Regions from separate parts of the Prochlorococcus sp. MIT 1223 genome, predicted to be linked through region 1. Evidence: predicted binding sites of a transcription regulator. Region 1 holds the regulator's gene; the other holds the start of a gene.

Region 1 (15,117 bases):
CATTTGGTATAGGTACCGCCTATGACGCTTATAATTATGCATATATAATTCCAGGCTTTTTCTTAGTTCTGCTTGGAGGACTTAATGGTCCATTACATAATGCAATAGTTAGTGTTTTAAGTCGAAAGAAACAAAAAGAGGCCCAATATATAACTGCTTCAGTAAATACAATAGTTGCTTTTACCCTCATTATCATTAGTGGAATCATATTCATTGCAGCAGACCAATTAATAAGAATTATTGCCCCAGGACTAACTACTGAAGTTCACCAGATTGCTGTAGTTCAGTTGCAAATAATGTCACCTATAGCTTTTATTTCTGCTTTTATTGGAATTGGGTTCGGGGCTTTAAATTCAAAAGATGAATTTTTTATACCTTCTATCTCTCCTGTTATATCAAGTATTGTTCTAATAGTATTTATAGGAATTTTCTGGCTTACAAAAAGTCAATCAATCCAATCTATTGATATTGGCCTAAAGGGAGGGATTATCTTAGCTGCAGCAACATTAATAGGAGCCATATTGCAATGGGGAATTCAACTTCCATCTTTAATAAGGAAAGGGTTCACTCCAATGAAGTTTGCTTGGAATATCAATCACTCTGGCGTTAAAGAAGTTTTACAAATAGTTGGCCCAGCATCTCTTTCTTCAGGCATGCTGCAATTCAATGTGTTCACAGATCTGTTTTTTGCTTCCAGAATTATTGGAGCCGCTGCAGGCCTGAGTTATGCAAATTTTCTAATTCAAGCACCTCTTGGCTTGGTTTCAAATGCTCTATTAATTCCTCTTTTACCAACATATTCAAAACTTAAGAATAAGGAAGATAGATCTGAACTTATCAAAAAGATTGATCAGGGATTAACTTTTTCAACAGCAAGCATGATAGTTTTTGGAGCAATACTTATATCTCTTAGTCACCAAATAATTGAACTAATTTATGCACGAGGAGCTTTCGATACAAAAGCAATTATTTTAGTGAGTCAATTATTAATTGCATATGCTATAGGGATGCCGTTCTATTTAGGTAGAGATCTATTAGTAAGAATATTTTATGCCCTTGGAGATGCAAAAATACCTTTCAAGATTTCAATAATAGGTATTATTCTTAATATTATTTTTGACTGGCTTCTAATCGGAGGCCCTACTCCATGGGGCAACCAAGTACCATTTAACTTTGGAGCACCTGGTCTTATTTACGCAACAGTTATTGTTAACTTATCAAGCTGCATAGCTCTTTTATTATATTTGAAAAATAAAATAAAAGGTCTTCCTTTTAAAAAATGGTTCTTCAACTTAATTAAAATGATTTTCTCGGGGTGCATTACAGCCTTAATTATTTACAGTATGAGTTCTATTATTTTATGGAATAAAGATTTTTTAAGCCTATTAATAGAAGTAACCTTTTCTGCATCTTTAGGTGTTTTCACTTTTACTTTAATGAATTATTTCTTAAAAGTAAGTGAAATCAACGAGCTAGTACAGGTAATAAAAAAAAATATTATTCGTTTTTAAGATAAACATCTCTTTCTTCTCTCACATGAAGTTGAACATCTAAAGACTTAGATCCATCTAATTTCAGACCATCTACTGAAAGAATTTTTGCTTCAATTCCAAATTCCTGAAATGCTGCCTCCATCTCCTGAATCAAAGCTTTCTCTACTTGAGCTTCAGCATCAAAAACTTTGCCTATAAATCTCTCGCCTAATCGGCCAACACGTTGGCGGACAACCTCACGAGCATTTGTAACTTCAATAATTAGCAATTGAATAATTCAACCTCAACAACCTTATCCGCAATAAGGTCCCAAAATCTCTTCTAAATCAAAAATTTGTCCTGGTGGAATCAATCGACCTAAAGGCAATTTAGTATTTCCACTCCCCAAATTAACTTGAACACCCTCAAGGGCCTTTCTTGCTGCAATCTCAGGCCCCTCTCCTAAATTGACGCTACACTCAATTGCTAAAGCCTTAGCCAAGCCTGCATCTCCTAGATACAAATTCCAATTAGCAACTCGAATATAAATCCGATCAGCAATCAAAACTTCAATTTCCCTGAGATGGTTTTCATCAAGAGTCATATTAAAATTAGGATTTCAGTATGTTTTTTTTACTTTAAAATATTTTGAAAATTTCCTTGTTTATTAAGCCAAAGGCCACTCTCAAAAGAAATCTTTTTACGAAAATTAAAACTTCTAATCTTCTTTTGTAGTTTTTTTCTTCTGAATAGTTGACGAAGACCCCCAAGTGGATAGATATTTGTTTTTCATGCGCCTGTAGCTCAGCGGATTAGAGCATCTGACTACGGATCAGAGGGTCGGGAGTTCGAATCTCTCCAGGCGCGTTTTTGTGGTAATCAAAACTAAATTTTGAGGTAATCCTTAAATAGAGAAAATAAGAGAAAATTTTTCGTCAATTTTTGCAAGGTTTGATTACGATCCAAGCGGTTTCTTTTATCAATTAGGAGGGGAGTTTCTTGTTGGCCATTAATACTGCTTTAAAGGATTTAGACCCCTCCTTGAATGATTTAATAAAGCATGAGCTGGAAAGGCAAGAAACACATATAGAGCTTATTGCAAGTGAGAATTTCGCTTCCTCTGCCGTTATGGAAGCCCAAGGAAGTGTTTTAACAAATAAATATGCAGAAGGCTTACCTAACAAGCGGTATTACGGCGGATGTGAACATATAGACAAAATAGAAGCATTGGCCATTTCAAGAGCTCAGAGTCTTTTCAAATCAAAATGGGCAAACGTTCAACCTCATAGTGGGGCTCAGGCAAATTTCTCAGTTTTTCTAAGCCTCTTAAAACCAGGCGACACAATTATGGGTATGGACTTATCCCATGGAGGGCATCTCACACATGGATCACCAGTCAACGTAAGTGGCAAATGGTTTAAAGCAATTCATTACGGAGTTGATAAAGATTCAGGAATACTCGATATGGAAGAAATAAGAAAGCAAGCGTTAATTCATAAACCAAAATTAATTATTTGTGGATATTCTGCCTATTCAAGAATAATTAATTTCCAAGCATTTAGATCTATCGCTGATGAAATTGGCGCTTACTTAATGGCAGACATAGCTCATATTGCCGGACTTGTTGCCTCTGGACTTCACCCTAATCCAATAAATCATTGTCATGTTGTAACGACCACCACCCACAAAACACTCAGAGGTCCTAGAGGAGGATTAATACTTACAAACAATGAAGACCTAAGTGCAAGGTTAGACAAAGCAGTTTTCCCAGGCACTCAAGGAGGTCCTTTAGAGCATGTAATTGCAGCTAAAGCAGTTGCGTTTGGTGAAGCATTAAATCCTAATTTTCATGACTATATAAAGAATGTAATTCTTAATGCAAAATCATTGGCCGCTCGAATGCAAGAAAGAGGTATTCCTGTTGTAAGCGGCGGTACAGACAATCATCTTGTACTTTTAGATTTAAGAGGTATTGGGATGACAGGAAAGGTTGCAGACAAATTAGTAAGTGATATCAATATCACAGCAAATAAAAATACCGTTCCTTTTGATCCTGAATCACCCTTTGTAACAAGTGGCCTTCGATTAGGGACCGCAGCAATGACAACAAGAGGTTTTAATAAAGAAGCCTTTGAAAAAGTTGCTGATTTAATTGCAGATCGTCTGTTGAGTCCAAATGATCAATCCATAAAAAACCAATGCAAAGAAGAAGTGGAAAAACTTTGTAAAACTTTCCCACTTTATAAAACATCTAAATAACAATTAGCTAGAAAAATAATGTCCTCACAAGGAATCGAAATACTATGCATTGGTTCAGAATTATTACTTGGAAATATTCTTAACAGCAATGCTAAATGGCTTGCAGAAGAACTTGCTGTACTTGGCCTACCTCACTTTCGACAAACAGTCATAGGTGATAATTTCATCCGTCTAAAGAATCTAGTAATAGAAACTTCTCAACGAAGCAGAATACTTATAACAACTGGAGGACTTGGTCCAACACCTGATGACCTAACGACAGAAACCATTGCAGCAGCTTTTAATACTCAATTAGTTAAGAATGATGAGATCTGGTTAGATATTAAAAAAAAATTTATAGTTAAGGATTTTTTACCCACACCAAATAATGAGAAACAAGCTTTCATTCCAATAGGGGCTCAAGTTATTCCAAACCCTTCTGGAACGGCACCTGGAATAATTTGGAGCCCTACAAAAAATTTCACAATAATCACTTTACCTGGTGTTCCATTAGAAATGAAAAAAATGTGGATTCAAACCGTGGTTCCATGGCTTCAAGAAAATATTGAAATAAATTCAACATTTATAAGCAAAACACTTCATTTTGCAGGTATTACAGAATCCAAACTTGCAGAAGATTTAAAAGACCTTCTAAACAATGAAAACCCTACAGTTGCACCTTATGCCTCAATCGGAGAGGTGAAGTTAAGAATAACGGCAAAAGCGAAAAATTTTTCCGAAGCGCAAAAACTTATAACTCCTATAGAGAATAAAATCAGACAAGTAACTGGTTTTAAATATTTTGGATCTGATGAAGAAAGTTTAGCTTCAGTTGTGATAGAACTTTTACGACAAAGAGGAGAAAAACTAACACTTGCTGAATCTTGCACAGGTGGAGGGATATCAGCTGCACTTACATCCATTCCAGGTTCTTCTGATGTATTCCTTGGGGGGGTTATTGCATACAACAATTCGATCAAAATAAAATTATTAAATGTTTCTGAAAGTCTTATCAAAAAGTATGGAGCAGTTTCTGTCGAAGTAGTTGAGGCTATGGCTAAAGGTGTTTTAAAAAAATTTGATGCTGACTGGAGTATTGCTGTAAGTGGTCTTGCCGGGCCAGGTGGGGAAACTGTTTCCAAACCAATTGGCCTAGTTCATATGTGTATTTCAGGTCCATTTGGCGAGGAATTATGTACCGAATCATTTAATCCCAAAAGAGGAAGAACCTGTATTCAAAAATTGAGTGTTTTAAAAAGCCTTGATCAACTTCGCTTATTTCTACTCAATAAGAGTTAATGTCAGGTATTAAATAGGAATAGCAATTGAGCTCAGGAACGCTCTACGACAAGGTTTGGGATCTTCACCGGGTAAATGAATTACCCGGTGGTTCTACTCAATTGTTTGTAGGGCTTCATTTAATACATGAAGTTACAAGTCCTCAAGCTTTTGCTGCTTTAGAAGAAAAAAACTTGAACGTTAGATGTCCCAATCTCACAGTGGCCACAGTTGATCATATTGTTCCAACAATTAGTCAGCAACGTCCCTTTGAAGATCCTTTGGCTGAAGAAATGTTGACTACTTTAGAGAAAAATTGCAAGAATCATAAAATCAAACTTTATGGACTGGGTAGTGGTAGCCAAGGCGTTGTTCATGTAATGGCTCCTGAATTAGGACTTACTCAACCTGGAATGACAGTAGCTTGTGGAGACTCACACACATCCACTCATGGCGCGTTTGGAGCAATTGCATTTGGGATAGGCACAAGCCAAGTAAGAGATGTACTTGCCAGTCAAAGTCTTGCAATGAACAAACTCAAAGTCAGAAGAATTTGGTTTGATGGCGTACTGAAAAAAGGTGTATATGCAAAAGATCTAATTCTTCATGTTATTAGTCATCTAGGAGTCAAAGGTGGCGTTGGCTATGCCTATGAATTTGCAGGACCAGCAATTGAAGCTCTAACTATGGAAGAGAGAATGACTATATGCAATATGGCAATAGAGGGTGGAGCAAGATGTGGTTATGTAAATCCTGATTCAACTACCTTTAATTATTTAGAAGGTAAAATAAATGCTCCCAAAGGCGAAGCTTGGACTCTTGCTTTAAAGTGGTGGAAAAGTCTTTGCAGTGACAAAAAGGCAATATTTGATGATGAAATTGCATTTAATGCAAATGAGATAGCTCCAACAGTTACATGGGGTATTACTCCTGGACAAGGAATAGCTATTAACGAATGCATTCCCACTCCAGAGTCACTTGAGGAAAAAGATCGATCTATAGCAGAAGAAGCCTATAAATATATGGAGTTAACTCCTGGAACTCCAATTATTGGAGTTCCAGTTGATGTTTGCTTCATAGGAAGTTGTACTAATGGTCGACTTAGCGATTTAAGAGCTGCCGCTGTAATTGCTAAAGGTAAGCAAGTAGCAGACGGAATTAAAGCATTTGTTGTTCCTGGCTCAGAGCAAGTAGCAAAAGCAGCTATAAAAGAAGGCCTAGATCATATTTTTACTAAAGCTGGCTTTGAATGGAGAGAACCTGGATGTTCAATGTGTTTAGCAATGAACCCAGACAAACTCCAAGGCAAGCAAATTAGTGCAAGTTCAAGCAATAGAAATTTCAAAGGCAGGCAAGGCTCATCAAGTGGAAGAACTCTACTTATGAGTCCGGCAATGGTTGCTGCAGCAGCTATTCACGGAAAAATCACTGATGTAAGAGAAATGCTTTAAAAATACAATCGAGATCTAACTCAAATCATTTATAAATTAATGGAAGCAAATTTCCCGTCAGGAAAAATCAAAGAAGTTTCAGGCAAATGTCTTGCCTTAAAGGGAGATGATATAGATACAGATCGCATAATTCCCGCAAGATTTCTAAAATGCGTAAGCTTTCAAGCTTTAGGCGAACAAGTATTTGCAGATGACCGAAGTGAAGTAAAAGGCTCTCATCCTTTTGATCAAAAAGAGAATCAAGGCAGTTCAATTTTGATAGTTAATAATAATTTTGGATGTGGATCAAGTCGAGAACATGCACCACAAGCACTTATGAGATGGGGCATTAGAGGAATTGTAGGAGAAAGTTTTGCTGAGATCTTCTATGGGAATTGTTTGGCTCTAGGTATTCCATGTTTCACTTCGAGCTCAAAGCAAATCAATGAATTACAAGCAAGTATTACAACACAGGAACCAAATCAATGGGTATTACAAATCAATGAAGAAGTAATAAAGCATAAAAATATTGCATTTAAAATCAAAATTGAAAGTGGTTCAAAAGAGATGCTTACAACAGGTAAATGGGATGCAACTTCCCAACTCATTTCCGAAAAAGAAAAATTAACTCATCTTATGAAGAAATTACCTTACTTAAATAATTTTTCTAAAACCTGAATTTCAATAATGAGTATAAATAAATTACATTTAAAGAACATCTACTAATTGGTTAACAAAGGTTCACCCGTCTCACTAAAATCAAATCCATTTAATCTAAACATAATGCCACCAGCCTTTTGATAGGGCTGATAAAAAAGGCCAAATCCATATGCTCTTCTTTGTATTATGGTCGCGACCTGAGATTTAATAGATTTACCATAATGATTAGATCTTTTATCTATATTATATTCTAGTTTAGAGGCGAAAAGTAAAGGCCCATAAATTTGCTGATCAAGTTCTAAACTTATAGTTCTTAGGTCAACATTATTATCAAATCTAAAAGGACTTGATCCGTCTTTTATCGTAATTCCTGGCATAACTGAAAATCTTGTATAGTCCAAAAAAGATTTGGTATATGTTCCAAAAGTAATTTCTGGTCCCAAATCAAAATTTATCAATGCCTGATTAGTACTATTACCATAAAAAGAATATGAAGTACTTATTTTAGTATTAAAATCTAATCCAGGTTGAATAACATTAGGAGAATAGCGATATTTTAAAATTCCTGAAATTTCATCTTTTTTATTTCGGTAAATAGGAAAGCTTGAATCTAGTGAAGCAAAAATATTTGTTTTCCATAACTCTATTAATTTATTATTTTCGTAGTAATCTTCTCCCTCATAATGCCCTGAACCAAGACTCATATTATATCTATGAGAAATTTGATTAAATTTAAATTCTCCATGTTTATTTAGTTGAACTCCTGATGCAAAATAAATATCACTATCTCCTAATGAACCATTCCAAACCTTGTCCCTGTAAGAAGTAAAAAATGAGGTATTAACTTTATCTATATTATAAATTTTTAAATCTCTGCTTAAAGTTCCATTATACCTATAACCATTAGAAAATCTTTGGCTATCAAATGTAGTTATTTCAGATGAAAGATTTATATCCCAATTAGATTTTTTACCTTCCAAAGCAACATTCAGACCAAACAGATCTGCAAAATTTGTCTCTGTTGATATTTTATCGCTCAAAGGTCCAGCACCATTCTCAATATAATTATTTGTTTTTCCTTTCAAAGCTCTTTGAAGTAAAAATTGTGGTTGAAAATATAATTTAAAATCTTTCCCTATATCCAAAGGTGAGATTTTCCTTCCAAGGAACAAACCATCTTTCTCTTTATAGTCTAGGCCTATAAACCATTTAACTGCTTCACTTTTACCTAGTTTTCTATTTTTTAATAAAGGAATAGAAAATTTTTCTTCAATTATTAAACGACTTTTAGAGCATGAGATTAACGTAGAGTTATTGTCTTCCTTGGCTTCAACATCTTGAGCTTCGATTCTTGCTTGAGTAGGATTTAAGGGGTCATTCGTAAAGCTAATTTTATCAGCAGACCATCCATTCTTTCTTATTATTATCCTTGGAGATTGTATCCTCCAATTATTAATAACTCCATCTTTATCTGTAGAGTTAGCTGATAAGCCTAATTCAGAATCAATACTTCCGCCTTTAATAATATAACCATCTTTTAGTATTATATTTTTGATAGGTGATACCCTAATTTGATCTTCAGCTAAAACTAATGCTTTTTCCGATTTAATTAAATTTATATCATTTGAAATTGATTCAATAGAAAGGAGTCCATATACATCATTTACTTCACCAACCTCGCGGATGAAATCATAATTTAGTGAAGACGCTTGAAAGTATTGGGAGCCCTTTTTAAAAACAACATTTCCTGTAGCAACTAGAATTTTTTTCTGTCTATCATACTCGATTCTATCTGATGCAAGTATAGCTCCATTGAGAATTGCTTTTACATTTCCTTCAGCAACAAAAACTTTCTCATTTAAATCATATTGACGATCGGCATATAAATTAAGTTCTAGTGGAATTTTCTCTTTTCCAATTTGAAAACTTAATTCTTCTATATTATTGGAATTGTCAGAATTATTTTTAAAGGCCCCCAAAGCTTCTATAGGTGTGACACATAAGACTCCTAAGGCAAATATTCCAAAGACTTTTTTGCAATCTAAAGTTTCCGAAAACATACTATTTAATCAACAACAAAATATTGCACGATATAGCCATCTATCAGCCATATCCAGTCCAGTATTTTTCCTGTCTAATTCAGATCCTTTTGGAGGTGAATTTAGTCCTGAGGGCTTTCAAGGTCCTTTCTAGCAGGAACTCTTGACGGATCACTAGCTAAGAATCCAAACAAGAAGACTCCTACAAAAAAGAAGACGATGGTATATACGGAAATCTTTAGAGCAAGCATAAATAATAACTACTTTATAAAAACCAAAGATATCCTAATTGATCCCTCTTTTGACGCAGAGTAAAAAAGGTGTTACACATCCTTGAATTGGAATGGATTGAAATGTTTCCTTTGAAAAAGTTTAAGCATCTAAATGCACTCCAAAATTCTTGATAAAAACCAGTCTATGGTTTGATTTCCAGTAATTCTTATAGTTGAAAAGGAATCATTTCATAGAAGCAAACCAAAACAATTGAATAAGTGTTTATAAAATGGTCGTCGGTTGTACGAAAGGTCCCATACAATAATAAAATTCAAACTCTAAAAGAGGACAAAGCTTCGACATGGGACAGAAAACTGCTATAGGAAGCCTTCTCAAATCAATAGGCAATTCTGGACAAGGCAAGGTTGTGCCAGGATTTGGCGCGGCACCAGTTATGGCCCTTATTGGTGTTCTTCTACTTGTTTTCTTAGTAATAATGCTACAGATTTACAATCAATCACTGGTTCTGCAAGGATTTACAGTTGATTGGAATGGAGTGAACTAACTAAATTTAAATTTCAGATGAGGTTGCTTTAATGAATGTCTTTGGCATTGGCCTGCCTGAGATAGCAGTTGTTGCTGCTATAGCATTGATCGTTTTTGGTCCAAAGCGATTGCCTGAGCTTGGAAAAACTTTAGGAAAAACTCTTAAAGGCCTACAAGCAGCCTCATCAGAATTTGAAAGTGAGATTCAAAAAGCAATGAATGAAACAGATGATTTAAACAATGAAACAGAAGAAGAAAGTAAACAATAAACAGAATCTGCTAATGCAAAATAAAATTAATCACAAGCAAAAGCAAGTGAAGATATTTTAATGAGCGAAATTGGCTTCAAACTATTAGTAGGCTTAGGTAACCCAGGCTCAAAATATAAACAAACTCGCCATAATATAGGTTTCATGGCATTAGAAAGACTTGCAGCACAACAATCAGTTGAATTCAAAGAATCTAAAAAAGTTTTTGGAAGAATTGCAGAAATAGGAATCGGAGATACTAAGCAACGGTTATTGCTACCTAGTACTTATATGAATGAAAGCGGGAGATCAATAAATGCAGCCATTTGTTGGTTTGATATAGAGATTAATCAAGTCATAATAATTGTTGATGATATGGATCTACCCTTAGGGAAACTAAGGATTAGAAATAAAGGTGGTTCAGGTGGCCATAAAGGTTTAAAGAGTACTATCTCGCATTTAAAGACTGAAGATTTTTGTAGATTAAGAATTGGTATTGGCGCTCCATCATTAAATCCCATAGAACGAAAAGTAAAAACATGTGAACATGTTTTAGGTTCATTTAGTTCAACTGAATTACTGGTGGTTGAAGAAGTAATTAAAAAAATATTGGCCAGTTTAGATTTAATAAAAGAAGTGGGTTTAGAAAGAGCTAGCAATGAAATTAATTCATATAAAAACGAATTAATAATATAAAGTCATATGTCAAAAAAAAAGCCTTTAACTACTGCTTATGTATGTGTAGAGTGTCAAAATTTCTCTAAGAAATCTATAAAAGGTAAAGTTTCAGCAAGTAATTTCGAATGGAGCTTTATTTGGAAATTTGGGACTGGAGAGCTAATTATCAAGCCTCCTCTAGGAAGGGCTTTAATTAAAGACTCTCTTGAGCGATTTTTAGTGAAAGACGATTACAAATTGGAACCGGGAGGAAGTTATATGTTTACTATTCGGGCCAAATTTTAAAACTAGTTTGCACTGACCAGGTTAACTTTACATTCAAAAAGTCTTCAGCCAAAATCAATGCTGCTAAAGCATCTAAATTCTCAGATGGTAGTACCATACCATCTGGTAATAGACGAAGAAAAAAATTTTTAGGCCAAATGTCCCAGTATCTATCTCTCGCCCTTAAGGTAGTATTTTTTTCTTCTTGGAAAATAGTTGGAATATTCAATTCTGAATTAATTTCTAAGTTTAAAGAATTACTACTTGTCCCATTCCCAATAATTATTAAATCAACTGAAGCTTCACTTTCCCAGGAATTAATTAAATGGATAGTTGATGCTGTCCTTGCAACTTTTGCATCAATAACACTTTGCAGAGATTGATTTACTAAGACTAATCCACATTTGTGCTTACCTGGGTCTATTGCTATCAATCTCGACATCTTAGAAGTTGAAGCTAATTTTCATTTAATTTATCATTAACCATCAATTTTATTGATATTGGATCAGCAGTAAAACTATTATTTACAGATACAGCATTCAATTTGAGTTTTACCTTTTCTCTTAGAAGTATGCTTTTAGAAATTTTGTTTATCTGAGTTGGATTGATTTTAATTTCAGAACTAAGAGACCCCCTTCTCTTTACCTCCGCCAAGGTTGAAGAAAGAAGGATCTTAAGATTTGAAGTAAAGTCATCTTCAGTATTTATCTCTTTCAAATCCAAGTTTATACTTGCTATGATTTCATCCTTAAGAACAATTTTGGAGTTCTGGATAACCTCAGGGAAAGCATATATATAATCCTCACCCTTTAAGACATTGTCAGCTGAACGAATATGAACCAACCAACTTCCTCTTTTTCTTATTATTTGCTCTAATTTTTTTATATGATCTTTCCTAATTAATAATATTCTTTTATCAGGCTTTTCTCCTGGCTTTATTTTTAAATAAGAGTAATAATTGGCGATTTGAAGAAGATTCTCTATTTTTTTCTGAATTTGATCTGTATCTTTTATAGAAATAACAGAACTTGCCAAAGACTGACCACTGCTTATCACTACATCACCTCTTCTAAGTGCAATGAAATTATTCTCAACTTGCTTTAATACTTTTTCACCATTAACAATTCTATCTTCTAAGGTTTGTCTTTCATTTTGTAAGGCTAATAGATCTTCTCTATTATTCTGTAATTTAGATTGGAGATCTTTTAATTCAAATAATCCTACTCTCAGTTCCCTACTAACCAATAACATAAGACTTAGTGAGATAGCACTAATCAAACTGCCTGTAATAACAGTTATAAATACAGCTGTTCTTCTAGGCCTTAACTTAAAGAGACTTAGTCTTGCCTTACCAATACGACTTCCAAGTAAGTCCCCTAGAGTCGACAGGAGTCCACCAAGAATTAACAAAGAAATAATTAGGAGCCAACCTGTCACGGAAAAATCAAAATTGGTTTATCAGAAAGACAAACTAGAACTATATTTTGACACTAATGGGTTTCAGTTGAAACGTTTTGCAAGGGCAATGGGATCAAATACCGTAATTTTCTTACGATCAATTTGTAAAAGTCCTGAATTTCGTAAATCTCCTAACAATCTTGTAATTGTTACTCGAGTCGAGCCAATTGCTTCCGCAATTGCCTGATGAGAAAGTCTTAAGTCAATGGTGATGCCTTTCTCTCCAGGCATTCCAAAATCTCTGCAAAGGACTAAAAGGAAACTTACCAATCGTGAAGACATGTCTCTATGAGTCAAAGTTTCTATCATCGTCTCTGTTTGCAAGATTCTGCTTGATAAACCTTGCAACAAAAGTAGTCCTACAGCAGTATCTTCTTCAATAGCTTTCCTAACAGATGTAGCTGGAGCTGTAATCATCTCCACTCTTGTAAAAGCAACAGCATGGTAAAAACGGTCTGAGCGATGACCTGTAATAAGGGATAAAACTCCGAATAAACTATTTTCCCTAAGCAAAGCTACGGTTATTTCCTCACCTGATTCATAAACTCTAGATAATCTAACCGCACCGCGTTTGATTAAGTACACCCTTTCGGCAGGATCTCCTGGGAAAAAAATTGTTTTAGATCTATCAACAATCTCTGTACAAGCTCCTTCAAGAGATTTAATTACTTCAAAAAGTGTGGCTTTAGTTAATGAGCCATCTACATTAGAAGAATTAACCGAGTAGTGATTTCTCAATTTCGTCTGATTTGAGCGACTAAAGCCTCTTAGGGGGGTAACCATAGCGACAAAGCCAATGCATGGAGATTAATTTGACACTCCAAAAGCATATGTAGCTATGAGTACTTTTTTAAGTCTTAGTGAAAAGGAATCAAGTTAAACAAATTCAGCAAAAAGATTTGCAGAAAAAGTAATCCACGCCTTTCAGACACAGGTTTCATTTGATTCATAGTAATTTTCTGCACTCACTTCTCAAGAGCACTACCTATAGTGTTAAAAAAGTTGTTATACAGAGCAACAACGCTAGATTGAAAATCATGACTGACTTTTCAGTGAATAAATGACTTCAAGCCTTTGGGACATAAAGGATTACTCAGATAGCAGGGCTGTTGGATTGCAACCAGTACATCAAGTATCTAGTAAATTCCCTTTACATTTAGTTGTCCCGCAAGGACAATTACAAATTCATACCGCTTCTTTTAGAGGAAGTTTCTCAATAGTATTAAGCGAGGCCATAAGAGCAGCTGGATTAGGAAGCAATGTACTAATAGCTCAATTTCTAAAAGGAGGAGTAAATCAAGGGCCTAATCAAGGAATTAATCTTTGTGGCGGACTAACGTGGATAAGACCAGATTTACCTTTCTGCTTGAACAATAAAAAGGAGAATACATCAACCCAAAAGGAAACCGATATTCGCAAAGCAATAGGAAATGTATGGGAGAGATGTAAGGAGAGTTTATCTTCAAAAGCAATCAATCGATTAGTACTAGATGAAATAGGTATGGCAACTTCATTAGGTTATATAGAAAAAAGTGATTTAATTTCTACTCTGAAAGGACGGCCAGCCGAAACAGATTTAATTCTGACAGGACCTTCAATACCAGAAGAAGTCCTGGCAATGGCCGACCAAGTAACTGAACTTCGTTGAACTTCAAATAATGCTCAAAAACGATCTCTGGATAAAGCAACAAGCAGATGCAGGAATGCTGATTCCCTTTCAAGAAAAGTTAATTCGGCATCTAAACCCAGAAGAAAATAAAAATCCTGTTCTAAGTTTTGGATGTTCTTCTTATGGATATGACCTTCGGCTTTCAGCCAAAGAGTTTCTAATTTTTCGTCATATTCCTGGAACAGTAATGAATCCGAAAAAATTTAATCCAGACAATTTAGAAACTACAACTCTTCATAAAGATAAAGATGGTGAATATTTTATTCTTCCTGCCCATTCATATGGACTAGGTGTAGCTCTAGAAAAAATGAAAGTTCCGGAAAATATAACAGTCATTTGTCTTGGTAAAAGTACATATGCTCGCCTAGGAATTATTGTCAATACGACTCCAGCAGAAGCAAGTTGGGAAGGACATTTAACACTTGAATTTAGTAATAGTTCAGGTGCTGATTGTAGGGTTTATGCAAATGAAGGTATTTGCCAACTACTTTTTTTTGAAGGAGACCCATGCCAAACAACTTATAGTGACCGCAAAGGAAAATATCAGCATCAACCTGAAAAAGTAACACTTGCTAAAGTTTAATTATGAAAATAGTTGAATTTATAACAGCAACGCCAGATGCAGAAAAAACTATGGCTTATATAGCAAGAGTAAGCAATCCAAGTAATCAAAGTAATGATAATTTTGAGAAGTTAATTAAATATTGTATTACCCATGAACATTGGAGTGTTTTTGAGCAATCTTATATGACTTTGCAAATAGAAACTAATCGTGGAATAGCTGCTCAGATTCTCAGACATCGTTCATTCACATTTCAGGAATTCTCTCAGAGATATTCAGATAGTACGCAGTTAGGAGAAATACCAATACCAGAATTAAGGCGACAAGATGTAAAAAATAGGCAAAACTCAACCTCTGACTTA
Region 2 (15,117 bases), 210 kb from region 1:
GACATAAGATTATTCCAAGTGCTTCTTTAGTCCCTGATGATCCAACAGTATTGTTGACAATTGCAGGGATGTTACCCTTCAAACCTGTCTTCTTGGGCAAGGAGCCAAGGCCTTCAGCAAGGGGAACGAGCAGTCAGAAATGTATTAGGACAAATGATATTGAGAATGTCGGTCGCACCGCCAGACATCACACTTTTTTTGAGATGCTTGGTAATTTCTCTTTTGGCGACTATTTCAAGAAAGAAGCAATTCAATGGGCTTGGGAATTATGTACCAATATTTACGGATTAAATCCCCGTAATCTTGTGGTTAGTGTTTTTCGAGAAGATGATGAGGCTGAATCTATATGGCGTGATTTAGTAGGTGTAACTCCTAAGAGAATTATTCGAATGGATGAGCAAGATAACTTTTGGAGTTCTGGACCGACTGGTCCTTGCGGACCTTGTTCCGAGATTTATTATGACTTTAAACCTGATCTCGGCAATATAGATATTGATCTTGAGGATGATGACCGATTTATCGAATTCTATAATCTTGTTTTCATGGAATTTAATCGCGATAAAGCGGGCAAACTCACACCCTTAGAAAAACGTAATATTGATACAGGTCTGGGTCTTGAGCGAATGGCTCAAATATTACAAGGAGTTCCTAATAATTATGAAACCGATCTAATTTTTCCATTAATAGAAGTATTAAATAAATTATTTAATGTCAATTATCATAAATTAGATGAAACTAAACAAACATCTCTAAAAATACTTGGTGATCACTCTAGAGCTGTTATACATCTGATAGCAGATGGAGTTACTGCTAGTAATCTTGGAAGAGGTTACATTTTGAGGCGTCTAATTAGAAGGATGGTGAGGCATGGAAGATTGCTGGGTAATAAACAAAATTTTTTAGCAGAGCTTGGCAATGCAACCATCAATTTAATGAAGCAGCCTTATCCTAATCTTGTCGGTAAACGTAATTTGATTCTTTCTGAACTTAAAATCGAAGAACTTCGTTTTTTAGAAACATTAGATAGAGGTGAGAAACTACTGGATCAAATCATTGCTAGCAATACAAGTTTAATTACCGGTAATCAGGCATTTGAATTGTATGACACCTATGGATTCCCTCTAGAGTTAACACAAGAAATAGCTGAAGAAAATGATCTTTCAGTTGATATAAAAGGTTTTGATGACGCAATGGATCAACAACGTAAGCGAGCTAAAGATGCAGCCGTAAAAATAGACTTAACCGCGCAAGGAGCAATTGAAAAAATTGCCTTAAACTTGAAAAAAACTAATTTCTTAGGTTATGAAGCTTTAGAGTCTCAAAGTTCAGTCTTGTCAATTATTTTTGATGGACAGGTAGCAGACAGTGTCACAGTAGGAGATAAAGTTAAAATCATCCTTGATAGAACTCCTTTTTATGGCGAGTCTGGTGGCCAAATAGGCGATACAGGATCTTTAATAAGAGATGATTTGAAAGTAAATATATCTAATGTAACTAGAGTGCAAAATATTTTTGTCCATTCAGCTGAGATTATTCACGGTACATTGGCTATTAAGGATAGAGTAACAGCGATAGTTAATAGTTTCACCAGGAGTGCCGCAACAGCTAATCACACTGCAACACACTTATTACAGTCTGCTCTCAAATCAGTTATTGATTCTAATATTGGGCAAAGAGGGTCTTTAGTCGCATTTGATCGATTGAGATTTGATTTTAATGCTCCTTTAGCTATTAATAATCGTCAATTAAGAGAAATGGAAACTCTGGTAAATAAGTGGATCATTGAGGATCATCCAATTGCAATTGAATACATGCCAATTGATGAAGCTTTGCAAGAAGGTGCATTGGCTATGTTTGGTGAGAAATATGGTGATATTGTCCGAGTTGTAGATGTTCCAGGAGTTTCTAAGGAACTTTGCGGAGGGACTCATGTAACAAGTACTTCCGAATTAGGTGTTTTTAAGATTATTAGCGAATCGGGGATTGCTTCCGGAATTAGAAGAATCGAAGCTGTAGCTGGTCCATCAGCTTTAAGTTATTTAAATGATAGAGATTTGATCGTTAAGGAATTGAGTGAGCTATTTAAGTCACAACCTCATCAAATTATTCATAGGGTGAGTGCACTGCAGGATGAAATAAAAGAACTCAAAATTAACCTTAAAACGACTAAAGAAGAGCTAGCTATGTCAAGGGTATTAGCGTTGAAGAAACATGTAACTTCTATTGGGAATAGTCAATATATTATTGAACAACTTGACGGCATTGATGCTACTTCACTTCAATCTGCTGCCTTGAAACTTCTTAATGAATTGGGCGATAATACTGCTGTAATTCTTGGTGGTTTACCAGATTTAGACAATCCTGATAAAGTTACCTTGATAGTAGCCTTTGGACTAAATTTGGTTCGGAAAGGTTTAAATGCAGGAAAATTTATTGGGCCAATTGCTAGAGATTGCGGTGGTGGTGGTGGTGGTAGGCCTAATATTGCACAAGCGGGTGGACGTGATGCCAAGTCATTATCTTTGGCATTAGACAATGCAAGGCAGAATTTGATTGCCTTGTTTGAATGATTTACTCTTGAAGGTATGTGCTTTCTCTTAGACTAATTTCGATATGCTCCATTAGCCGTTGTGCATCGTTGATGCTTAACCTGCGTTCCTGAATTGCCAACTCACTAGCTATTCTTAGTCTTTCTAGAACAAGCTTAGGATTATGTTCCATAGCCTCTAATAGATCGGCTTTACTGTCGGCTCGAATAACATGATTTACTTTATAGCTACGTTCATTAGATAAGCGAATATGTGCAGTATTAGTGCTTCCAAAAAGATTATGAGAGTTACCCATTACTTCTTGATATGCACCTCCTAAAAACATTCCTATTAAATAACTTTCATCGGCTTTTAACTCATGTAGTTCTAACAAAGGCTTTACTTGACCATTATTTATAAAGCTTGATAGCTTTCCATCTGAATCACAAGTTAAATCAGCAAAATCTCCTAAGTTTGTTGGTTTTTCCCTGAGTCTATGAATTGGCATAATTGGGAAAAGTTGATTAATGGCCCATGTGTCTGGTGCAGATCGAAAAATAGAAAGATTTGCATAATATGTTCTTGCAAGATAGTAATTTAAACCTTGTAATTCTTTTGGAATGATTTGACCATTTATTTTTTCAACTTCTCTAATTAATGACTTTGCACATGCCCAGGTTAATTGCTCTGCAGTGGATCTTTCTAAAATACTCATATAACCAAGTCGAAACGCAGCCAATGAATCTTCTTTGAATTTCAGAGCATCAGTCCAGGCTTCTTGGAGTTGAGTTATCTTTACTTTTGAGCTATCTGAAAAGTCATTTATTGAATTGAGTGTTTCTCTTAGATTCTTAATGATGAGACATTCTTGACTATCAGGCTTTGAAGGAACATTTGACGGTACTTTGCTTTCACTAAGGATATTAAAAATAAGTACAGAAAAATGGCTAGTTATTGCTCTACCACTTTCACTAATTAAATTGGGTGGACTTACATCACGACCGAGGCAGCACTCCTGAATAGTTGCCACTACGTCATTAGCATAATTTTGGAGAGAATAATTTGTTGATGCTGCAGTCGACGTTTGACTCCCGTCATAGTCGATTCCAAGGCCACCGCCTACATCGAGGTATCCCATAGGTGCACCTAATTTATTTAGTTCGATATAGATTTGCCCTGCTTCTTGCAAAGCATCCTTAAAAATAGCTATGTCATTGATTTGACTTCCTACATGGAAATGTAAAAGTCTTAACTCGTGAAGGAGGTTCGCCTGTTTGAGAGATTCCACAGTTTGCAATATTTCTGGAATAGAAAGTCCAAATTTTGATTTATCTCCAATAGACTCCCCCCATTTGCCATTACTTTGAGTTGAAAGTTTCCCTCTAATACCTATTAAGGGTGCAGCACCTAGCTCTTTACTCGCTTTTATTATTCGTTCTACTTCATCTGCTTGTTCGATAACTAATATAGGTTGCTGACCTAGCTGTCTAGCGAGAATACTTGTTTCTATATACCTCTTATCTTTATATCCATTGCAAATTAAAAGAGCTTTTGGATCACTAATCAAAGATAAAGCGATTAAGAGCTCGGCTTTGCTTCCGGCTTCCAATCCTAAATTCCATGGTCGTCCATATTTCATCAACGTTTCAACAACCTGTTGCTGTTGGTTGCATTTGACAGGATAGACACCTTGGTAGATGCCTTCATATTTATATTTTTTTATTGCTTGCTCAAATGCTGTATTTATACTTTTTATCCTATCTTCTAGAATGTCATCAAACCTAATTAATAAAGGCAATTTAAGATTTCTTCCTTCTAATTCTTTCACCAGTTCAAAGAGATCAAGTGTTTCTCCATTTTCTCCTTTTGGCTTTACAACGATATTTCCTAGTGAATTAATTGAAAAATATTTTTCACCCCAACGATTTAGCCCGTATAACGATGAGCTGTGGGAAACATTCCATGTATCTTCAGAAGTAAGTCCTTCTTTGTTCAAGAGAGTAAAGAGTTGTGTTTGAAATAATGATTTGGCTGTTTAATTATTAGACAAAATCTAAGAAAACTTGTATTTCTTGTCAGATTTTGCTTGCCAAGTGGGTGGTCAGAAGATGACGATAGCCTCATTCTGGCCTTTTGATTCTATGTCTGCTGAAAGAACTTTTATTGCGATTAAGCCTGATGGGGTTCAACGTGGTTTGGTTGGAGAGATTTTGGGACGGTTTGAACGCAAAGGATTTAAATTAATAGGACTTAAGCAAGTAGTACCAAGCACGCAATTGGCTTCAAAACATTATGGGGTTCATAAAGATCGTCCTTTTTTCTCTGATCTAGTCGCTTTCATTACAAGTGGCCCTGTGGTTGCAATGGTTTGGGAGGGAGATGGTGTTATATCTAGTGCAAGAAAGTTAATAGGAGCAACGAAACCTTTAGAAGCTGAACCTGGCACTATTCGTGGTGACTTGGCCGTAAATATTGGTCGAAATGTAATTCATGGTTCAGATGGACTAGATACTGCAAATTTTGAGATTGCATTGTGGTTTGAAAGCTCTGAACTTGCTGATTGGACACCAGCAGATCAAATATGGAGAAAGGAAGAATAATATTATTGAAATCTATCCCATTTAAAAGTTTTCAAAATTTCTTTTTCCTCTGTATTTAGATTCTCGTTGCAAATAATTTTTTGCAAAAGATATGAAGTAATAGCTGACAACAAGACCCCGTTACGATAGTGGCCAGTTGCCAGCCAGAGGCCTTTGATAGATGAAACTCCTAGAATTGGCTTTTGATCAGGCGTGCAGGGTCGAAATCCCCACCAGCGTTCCATATGTGGCCAATTACTTGCTTTTGGAAGAAGAGAGCTAATGCCCTCTTGTAATTGGGTTTGACCAATTGGAGTTAATCCTTCATCGAATCCAGCATTTTTTTCACTTGTGGCTCCTACAATAATTAACCCGTCTTGACGAGGGACTAAATAAGTTCCTGGCCCAAAAATTACTCTTTTAAGTGCATTTCTAGGCCCTTGAATAGATAACATTTGTCCTTTTACTGGAAATATTGGGAGGTCTGTGAGTAATTCTTTTGCCCATGCACCACTACATAAAACACCTTCTTTACTATGAATAGATTTAATTTTTCCTTCTGCATTTTGAATTTGAACACCTTCAAATCCTTTAGAGCTATTAATTAACTTGAGAACTTTTACCCCTTCTTGGAATTGCACACCTAATTCAAAGCAAGCTTTTTCAAGTGCTCGCATTAAAAGACGTCGATTATCAATTTGACCATCTTGATGAAAAATAATTCCGCTTTTCCATTGAGGATGTAAGCCTGGGGCTTCCTTTAATAGTGCATTTCGATCTAATAATTCTCCGTATTGAGCAGTTGGATATTTATCTCTTTCTGCAAAATTTCTAAATGGAACAACTATTCCACAATTCCTTAAACCACAATCTAAACCACTATCTTTTTCAATTGTTGCAACCCAATTAGATTGAAGCTGAAGACTTAATTTACCTAGTTTAAGCATCTGTCCTGTTAGTCCTTCGGCATGAGGAGCAAGCATTCCCGCTGCTACAAAGCCTGCAGCTTCATTCCTTCTTCGGCTAAAAATAATCACCTTCTTTCCTTTCTTGGCAAGGCTATGAGCGACAGAAAGTCCCATTAAGCCACCACCAATAATTAGTAACTGGTCTGTTGAATGAACCCCCATCTTATTGGGTATGAAAGTAGCGTTTTGTTTTGTTTAAGTTCAGCATATATAGCCTGAATGGACCTTGATTCCATAAGATTTAAGCATCTAAGTCAAAATTAATGTCTGAAACCAATAGTGCATGGCAGCCTGTTATTGGATTGGAAACACATGTTCAATTAGGAACTAATAGCAAGATATTTACTTCAGCATCTACTAATTTTGGTGATGAGCCTAACACTCATATTGATCCTGTTGTTTGTGGATTGCCAGGAACTCTCCCTGTTTTGAATGAGAAAGTATTGGAGTATGCAGTTAAAGCATCCTTAGCTTTAAATTTACACATTGCTGAGCACAGTAAATTTGATAGGAAACAATATTTTTATCCTGATTTACCAAAAAATTATCAGATTTCTCAATTTGATGAGCCAATAGCTGAGAATGGTTGGATTGAAGTTGAAGTTGCTGAAAAAGGGAAAGAAACCTATATAAAAAAAATAGGCATTGAGCGTCTTCATATGGAAGAAGATGCAGGCAAATTAGTCCATGCCGGAAGTGATCGATTAGCAGGTTCTACACATTCTCTTGTTGATTACAATCGAGCTGGGGTTGCTCTAGCAGAAATAGTTAGTAAGCCTGATCTTAGAACTGGGAGAGAAGCGTCAGAGTATGCTGCAGAAATAAGAAGAATTGTTAGATATTTAGGCGTATCTGATGGGAATATGCAAGAAGGCTCTTTGAGATGTGACGTTAATATTTCAGTGAGGCCTAGTTCCACAGCTCCTTTTGGGACAAAGGTAGAAATAAAGAATATGAATTCTTTTTCGGCTATTCAGAAAGCTTGTGAATATGAGATAGAACGACAAATTAAAGCGTATGAAGCTGGAGAATCAGTGATTCAAGAAACACGTCTTTGGGATGAAAGTAAGCAATTAACTAAGAGCATGAGGTCAAAAGAGGGTAGTAGTGATTATCGTTATTTTCCTGATCCTGATTTGGGACCTATTGAGATCACAAAAGAATTGCTTCAACTGTGGTCTTCTGAATTACCTGAGTTGCCATCCGCTAAAAGATATCGGTATGCCAAAGAATATGCCCTTTCAATGTATGACGCTCGAGTGTTAACTGATGAATCTGGTATGGCTATTTATTTCGAAAATGCTGTAGCAGCTGGTGCTGAACCTAAAGCAGCATGTAATTGGATTACTGGCGATATTTCAGCTCATTTAAAAGCAACTAAGCAGAGCTTTGAAGACCTTCCTTTTAAAGCAGATCAACTGGCTGAAATGGTTAAGATGATAATTAACGGGCAGATTAGTGGCAAGATCGCAAAAGATATCTTGCCTGAATTAATGAATCAAGGTGGATCTCCTTTAGAGATAGTTGATAAACGTGGACTAGGAATGATTAGTGATTCCGATCTTCTTGCAGAGATTATTGATAGAATCTTGATTAATCATCCTGATGAAGTGCAAGCATTCCGTGAAGGAAAGACAAAACTGCAAGGATTTTTTATTGGTCAGTTAATGAAAGAAACAAAAGGTAAAGCCGATCCCAAAAAGGCTAATCAAATATTAAGCAAGAAGCTCTCATCTTAAATTAAATTGTCTATTTGTTCCTTCCATACGTTTGATTCAGAAGAATTATCAATAACAAAATTAGCAAATTTTATTTTTTTTTCCAATGGCCATTGGGCCTCTATTTTTTTAATGGCTTCATCTTTATTTAAACTATCTCTCGTTATAAGTCTTTTTAATTGTTGCTCTTTAGAACAATTAACTACCCATACTTCGGTACATAAATCTGTGAAATTTGCTTCTAATAATAATGGCACTATCATTATTAGGATTTTTGATTGTTGATGACATTGTATTGCCTCTGAAAACTTATTGTAAATTATCGGATGAATAAGACTTTCTAACCATAATCGCTCATTTGCATCATTAAAGATAATCTTAGAAAGTACTTTTCTATCTATAAGTTTGTTTTTGAGAACTCCTGTTTTATATCTTTGAATTACCGAGTGATAAGCATTAGTTCCTGGCTTGAGAGCTTCTCTTGAAAAAACATCAGCATCTAAAATTGGAAGATTTTTAATTTTCTCTAGATAACTTCCAATAGTACTTTTACCACTGGCTATACCACCTGTGATGCCAATACGCCTTTGGTCTCCTATACATTTAGGGATGTCAATTTCTTCTTGAAACTTTTCCATAATGGATCACGATGAGTATTAATGAAGTTTGTTCTTGAAGGTTGTGACTCCTTCCCCCCCATCATTATGGTCTCCTATTAGTGGAGGTATAACTAGTCCGTTAGGATATAGAGCTGCTGGAATAAAATCTGGTTTAAAAAGCTCTGGTAAATTAGACTTAGCCCTACTCTTGGCTCCAAAGGATGCTATTTGTGCAGGCACTTTTACGCAATCTTCAATTCGTGCTGCATGTGTAGATATTTGTCAACAAAAGCTTAAAGAATGCGCAGGTAAAGTTAGAGCTGTTCTTATTAACTCTGGTCAAGCCAATGCTTGTATAGGTAAACAAGCATTTATTGACTCTTATAGAGCTATTAATGATTTGTCAGATCACTTAGGTTTACCTACTTCGCAAGTTTTGATGTGTTCGACAGGTGTCATAGGCGAAGCAATACCTATGCAAAAATTATTAAATGGATTGGAAAAACTTGTTTCTAGTTTAGATGATTCTGGTGGTAATAATGCTGCTCAAGCAATTCTTACAACAGATCTTGTTGATAAACAAATAGCCTATGAATCATTTGTAGATGGCAGACGAGTCCGAATCGGAGGTATGGCAAAAGGTTCAGGTATGATTCACCCCAATATGGCAACGATGCTTGCATACTTAACTTGTGATGTTGGTGTATCTTTTGATTTATGGTCGACAATGATCCAACGAGTTGTGAACTCTTCTTTTAATGCAATTAGCGTTGATGGAGATACAAGTACTAATGATTCTTTTTTAGCCTTTTCTTCTGGTGAACCTGTTGCAGATAAATTCCTAGAACATATAGAAATGGGATTACTCAAGACATCTCAACATTTAGCCAAAGCTATTGCTAGAGATGGTGAAGGAGCAAATTCTTTGCTTGAGATTAAAGTAGAAGGTTGTAAAACTTCGGAAGATGCGCGCTTGATAGCCAGAACAATTATTAGTTCTTCATTAGTTAAGACAGCGATTAATGGACATGATCCAAATTGGGGAAGGATTGTAGCTGCTACTGGAAGAGCAGGAGTGCCATTATCATCCGACGAAATTGATTTATGGATTGGATCTTTTCAATTAGTTAGCAGAGGCGAACCAATTCTTTTTGATCGTTCTAAAGTTTCAGAGTATATGAAGGAGAAATTTAACGATAATTATTTGCAGAATAATTCAATTACAATTCGACTTAAAGTTGGCAAAGGTAAAGGAGAGGCCGTAGCTTGGGGTTGTGACTTATCGGAGGAATATATAAGGATAAATGCAGATTATACTACTTAAGCTCAAGATCTATTACAGGACAGCGGATATAAGCACATTTAGATAGAGGAGTAACTACAAAGTAAAAGTACTTTGGAATGTATTGCATACAGATCGTGATAGACAATTTCTTTCGAATTTAAAAATTAGATAAGCTTTGCTTTTAACGCTATTAAATTATTTAGCTTAGACAAATTCAAACCTGTAGGTTCAGGTGCACATTTTTTAATTTGATGAGTAATTACTTTCCCAATTACTATTATGGAAGGAGATTCTATACCTCTATATCTCTGTTTTAGTAAAAGTTTATTTAATGGTGCTTTGATATATTGCTGATTGGCTAACGTCGCTTGATGAATTATGGCTGATGGCGTTTCAGGATCTAAACCACCAGCAATCAGCTCATTAATAATGTAATTAAGATTATGCATACCCATATAAATGACTATTCCATCTGAGGCGTTTGCAAGTCTACGCCACTTTACTGAAGAATGTTTTTTGTCCTTTCCCTCATGACCTGTCACGAATGTAACTGACGATGCTGTTTCCCTATGTGTTAAAGGAATTCCCATGTAAGTAGGTGCCGCCATACCTGAAGTAATACCAGGTACTACTTGAACCTGAATATTATGTTTAATTAGCCACTCTGCTTCTTCACACCCTCGACCAAACAAGAAAGGATCTCCACCTTTAAGACGCACTACAGAATTGTGGTCTTTTGATATTTCCACTAAGAATTTGTTGATTTGCTTTTGATCAAGTGAATGGTTACCACGTCTTTTGCCAACAAAAAAATGTCTACATGAATCAGGAGTATATTTGAGAAATTCTTTTGGTATTAAAGCGTCATAAACCAAGGCATCACATTCAGTTAGCAATCTTTTTGCTTTGACTGTTAGTAAATCAGGATCTCCTGGACCTGCTCCTACTAAATAAATTGTTCCATTATTGTTTTTTTTCATGGTAAGTGAGTCAAAATATTAATTAATCCAAATAAGAAGATATCAATTTCTAATAAAGATGAAATTGAGTCATGTGTTCTTAAATTTTTTGTATTTTTATTAGGTGTTAATGAAAAAGGAATTGGGGTATATATTGGATCTTCTTTTTCTCTTAATTTACTCCATTTGCTCCATGGCTCAATGGGTATTTTTAATGTTCTGTTTAACTTTTCTAAATAACTTGAACCAATACTATTATTTAATGGATGATGAAGTAGTATAGGTTTTCCGATTTGGGATTCAATATTAATGAAATATTTTAATATTGAAATCCATTGGTACCAGCAACCTAAAAAAGGCAGTAATTGTGTATTTATCCCTTCATGATTTAAACGTTTACATATTTGAGGAATATCATGTTGCACATGTTTGCCAGGCAGTAACAATAATGGAACCACTAGAACAGAAGAAGATCTTGAATGTTTAGGTTTCTTTTGTGTGAGTACTTCTAGATCAACACTAGACCCTCTAAGATATTCTACTTGTTTGATGACGTAATTTACTAATGGGTGGATATAACCTCCTGATGAGCCATGTATAATTAATCTCAAGCTTCGAAATGGACTAACATTCTTAATTTTTGGTATCATTCGCAACGGATTTTTTTTAGATAAAGATGTTGAGCTAAAATTAGTTTTGTTTTTATTATACGAAGAAATTATAGAGGAACTATGTATACTATTAACATTATAATTAGTGACTTGAGAATTCATAAAGTGAAAAGAACTCGAAAATTTAAGACCACTTTTCATAGAGACCTGGCTGCGATGAAGCACGTCTGGGAAATGCTGAAAAGAGGAACTATTACAGCTTTTGGTGAAATCGGACGCCAATATCATTGATCAAGTTGATTAGTAAATAGCAAAAAACAGGTACCGCTTTAGGTAGTCATTTATACTAAAAAATTATTTTAATCAAAATTTATAAATTGTAATTTCAGATACAAAAGATATGCACACCATGAGAGTTAATAATACTAATTCGATTTTAAATATCGATCATTCAATTAACTGGATGTGTTCAATTTAAATTCAATTAGATTTACTTTCTAAAAAAATGTATCAATGACGACAATTTCTAAACCTTTAAAGTATTATCTCAAAGATAAAAAATTAAATAAGATTGAAAAAGATAAGCATGAAAAAGATGGATTAGAAGTAGGTAGTCAATTAGAGGAATTTGCAAGACTAGGCTGGGAAAATATTGATAAAACAGACTTACAATTAAGATTAAAATGGTATGGAATGTTCTGGAGACCTAAGACCCCAGGAAAGTTTATGTTGAGATTAAGAATACCAAATGGCGTTCTTAATTCAATCCAACTAAGTATCATAGCTTCAATTGTTGCCAGATATGGTGAGAATGGAAACTGCGATATAACCACTAGGCAAAATTTACAGCTGCGAGGGATTCTGATAAGTGATCTGCCAGAAATACTTAGAAGATTGAAATTGGCAGGTATAGAAACAATACAATCAGGATTTGATAATCCAAGAAATGTAACAGGTAATCCTTTGGCAGGAGTAGATCCAGAAGAAGTAATTGATACCAGACCTTATACATTTAAGTTAAATGAATTTCTAACAAAAAATGGTCAAGGTAATCCAGAATTCTCCAATCTTCCAAGGAAGTGGAACACAGCTGTTGCAGGGGCAAGTGACAATTTTCTTTTACACAATGATTTAGTTTTTCATCCAGTTTTTAATAATGGAGAATTAGGTTTTAGTGTCTGGGTTGGAGGTATTCTATCTTCTGTTTTAAATGATTATGCGATTCCATTGAATGCTTGGATTCAAGAAGATCAAATTTGTCAATTAACTCAAATAATTTTAACTATATGGAGAGATAATGGAGAAAGGTCTGCAAGGCCAAAAGGTAGGTTTAGGAGTTATTTAAATCAGATAGGGATTGAAAAATTTCGTTCTTTAGTAGAAGAGAAATTTGGAGAACTTCAGGAAGACCCAGGTTCATACTTTAGCAAGAAACCTAGATCATTTTTTGGTATTAATAATCAAAAGCAAGAAGGTAAATTCTATGCTGGTATTCATGTTCCCGTTGGTAGGCTTACATCGAATGATCTTCAAGATTTATCAGATCTTATTAACAAGTATGGGACTGGAGAATTACGACTTACTGAAGATCAAAATATAATCATTATTGATATTCCTGAGGAAAATCTATTTGATTTCAAAAATGATAATTTACTAAGGAAATTCCCTTTAAACCCTCGTAAAGTATCTGCTGGAACTGTCTCATGTACAGGGAAGACTTATTGCGGATTTGCATTAGTCAACACCAAAGATCAAGCTCAAAAAATCGCAGAAGAATTAGATAATGAGCTAATCCTGCCAGAGGAATTAAAGATTCATTGGACCGGTTGTCCCAATAGTTGTGGTCAGGCATACATGGGAGCTATTGGTTTGACTGGTAAAAGAACCAAAGACAAACATGGCAAAACAGTTGAGGCATTTGATATTGCTATTGGCGGGATGCAAGGACCAGTTAATAAAGTAGGTAAATTACATAAAAAATCAGTTCCTATTTATGAATTGAAAGATACTATTAAGCAACTTTTGATTGATAATTATAAAGCATTACCCAGGCTACAAAATAATGATGATTTTTTTTCGCGTTTTATGAATTGGTTTAGTGAACTCGGAGAAGCTAGTACTGATTAGTTAATTACTTTCTTCTCAACTTTAAAATTATTTTATTCAACTCATGGATACAAAATCAAAAAAACAAAATTCTTTCTCTTCATTCTTTCATTGGATTTCTGCTTTAGTCAATGATGAACCTTCAATTAAGGAAGTTAATGGAGGCCAGGATTTCTTTTCTAAATTAATGAATCGTATAAGCGGCTAAAAGTATTCACCAAAAAAACAATTTACAAATCAAAATGCAATCAAACCCTTCCCAGATGGACTATGTCCTGCCGAATGAATTAGTAGATGGGATGATAATGGCAGGAGGGAAAAAATCTAATGTAAGTATCAAAAATTTATTGCTACGTGGCTTCTATTCCGGTGCCATTCTTGGATTGGCTACATGCCTTGCTATTACTGTAGGGATTCAATCAGGTATGCCTTTTTTGGGCTCAGTACTATTCCCTTTTGGTTTTGCAAGCATTGTTCTTTTTGGAATGGAATTAGTGACTGGTAACTTTGCTCTGTTACCTATGGCAACCTGGGCGGGTAAAAGTACGTGGCAAGCAACGTTTAGGAATTGGATATGGGTGTGGATAGGTAATTTTCTTGGAACAGCTCTTGTTGCACTTTTATTGTCTATTAGCCTTACTAGTGCAGGTACTGTTGAACCGCTAGCTGCGGCGGCGGGAGGGAAAGGTTGGGCTGTAGTCGCTGCAAAAATTATTGCTATAAATAAGTCAAATGTTTTGGTTAAGTATCAAGCATTAGGTAGCACAGGATTGTTTTTAGCTTTTTTACGGGGTGTTATTGCCAATTGGTTGGTTTGCCTTGGCGTGACAATGGCTTTAGTTAGTAAAAGTGTTCCTGGCAAAATCCTTGCTTGTTGGCTTCCTATTACCGCATTCCAAACTATGGGTATGGAACATATAGTAGTGAATATGTTTCTTCATACAGCTGGACCTTTACTAGGTTCAGGGGTTGGCTTTAACCAAGTTATTTTTTGGAATTTTCTGCCAGTAACTCTAGGCAATATTGTTGGTGGGATGGTCTTTATTGGTATGCTTTTCTATAGCACTCATAGAACCAAAATGAGTAATGTTCTACCTAAGGTTCATGATGAGAAATTAGAAAGAGAATTGGCTGCGGAACTAGGGGCACGTTAGTTTGATAGATGATTATTACAGAAACTCAAATATGGGATAGGTTTAATACGAATAAATCCACCTTAATATCAGCAGATTGGTTAAAGGGTGTTTATTCATTAGATTTATCTGATGAACTTCGTTGGACTATTGGAGAACGATTAGGGCTTTTAGCGAAAGAAGGTTGGGATGTGATTAAGGTGCTTATCGATGTCTATGGTAATCAACCTGAGTTAATACATGCTGCAGGTCTATGTCATCAAGAAGGAGCCTGCAACTTTTTGTTGCAGCTTTTAAGAGAACAAGCTAAACCTAACATTATTCTTGTCAGAGCTCTCGCCTGTTGGGGTGCAATACTTTCCACGCAAGAACTTAAAAGAATCTTAGGTGAAAATTCAATGCAGATGCGTTTAGCCGGTTTAAATTTGCTAAGTTTTAAAGCTCATTTGCTGACTGTAAATGAACTACTGGATATAGTTGTGGATTTGTTAGATGATTTTCGAGAAGAAGTAGTTATACAGGTTATAAAAATACTTCAGCGTCGAGATGAAGTTGAAATCATTGATTGTATCAGTCAAATTGCACGTAATGGGACTGACAAAATAGTAGAAACTGCTTTGATAGCTTTGGG

The links. The regulator NtcA, encoded in region 1, controls nitrogen genes in cyanobacteria. The targets are predictions, from matches to a motif close to GTANCNNNNGNTAC.
Region 2: a site for NtcA is predicted at 11,627-11,640, ahead of SOI85_RS06060 (ferredoxin--nitrite reductase). Genes of this name have one in related genera too.

What each region holds. Positions count from the first base shown of each region.
Region 1 is NZ_CP139303.1:908,062-923,178, forward strand. It holds gene murJ (murein biosynthesis integral membrane protein MurJ) at 1-1,511, shown strand, start outside; gene SOI85_RS04905 (cytochrome-c oxidase) at 1,498-1,761, opposite strand; gene SOI85_RS04910 (DUF3181 family protein) at 1,786-2,076, opposite strand; tRNA gene SOI85_RS04915 (tRNA-Arg) at 2,266-2,339, shown strand; gene glyA (serine hydroxymethyltransferase) at 2,472-3,731, shown strand; gene SOI85_RS04925 (competence/damage-inducible protein A) at 3,750-5,009, shown strand; gene leuC (3-isopropylmalate dehydratase large subunit) at 5,036-6,439, shown strand; gene SOI85_RS04935 (3-isopropylmalate dehydratase small subunit) at 6,479-7,096, shown strand; gene SOI85_RS04940 (DUF3769 domain-containing protein) at 7,141-9,138, opposite strand; gene SOI85_RS04945 (photosystem II reaction center protein I) at 9,240-9,368, opposite strand; gene psbH (photosystem II reaction center phosphoprotein PsbH) at 9,692-9,895, shown strand; gene SOI85_RS04955 (TatA/E family twin arginine-targeting protein translocase) at 9,927-10,145, shown strand; gene pth (aminoacyl-tRNA hydrolase) at 10,206-10,820, shown strand; gene SOI85_RS04965 (DUF3146 family protein) at 10,827-11,087, shown strand; gene SOI85_RS04970 (resolvase) at 11,068-11,508, opposite strand; gene SOI85_RS04975 (DUF3084 domain-containing protein) at 11,523-12,503, opposite strand; gene ntcA (global nitrogen regulator NtcA) at 12,567-13,307, opposite strand; gene SOI85_RS04985 (cob(I)yrinic acid a,c-diamide adenosyltransferase) at 13,585-14,172, shown strand; gene dcd (dCTP deaminase) at 14,183-14,776, shown strand; gene thyX (FAD-dependent thymidylate synthase) at 14,779-15,117, shown strand, end outside.
Region 2 is NZ_CP139303.1:1,115,070-1,130,186, reverse strand. It holds gene alaS (alanine--tRNA ligase) at 1-2,570, shown strand, start outside; gene speA (biosynthetic arginine decarboxylase) at 2,572-4,524, opposite strand; gene ndk (nucleoside-diphosphate kinase) at 4,670-5,128, shown strand; gene thiO (glycine oxidase ThiO) at 5,131-6,237, opposite strand; gene gatB (Asp-tRNA(Asn)/Glu-tRNA(Gln) amidotransferase subunit GatB) at 6,339-7,814, shown strand; gene coaE (dephospho-CoA kinase) at 7,811-8,431, opposite strand; gene argJ (bifunctional glutamate N-acetyltransferase/amino-acid acetyltransferase ArgJ) at 8,475-9,716, shown strand; gene cobA (uroporphyrinogen-III C-methyltransferase) at 9,842-10,657, opposite strand; gene SOI85_RS06065 (CbiX/SirB N-terminal domain-containing protein) at 10,654-11,286, opposite strand; gene SOI85_RS06060 (ferredoxin--nitrite reductase) at 11,761-13,374, shown strand; gene SOI85_RS06055 (ferredoxin--nitrite reductase) at 13,418-13,561, shown strand; gene SOI85_RS06050 (formate/nitrite transporter family protein) at 13,617-14,507, shown strand; gene SOI85_RS06045 (HEAT repeat domain-containing protein) at 14,516-15,117, shown strand, end outside.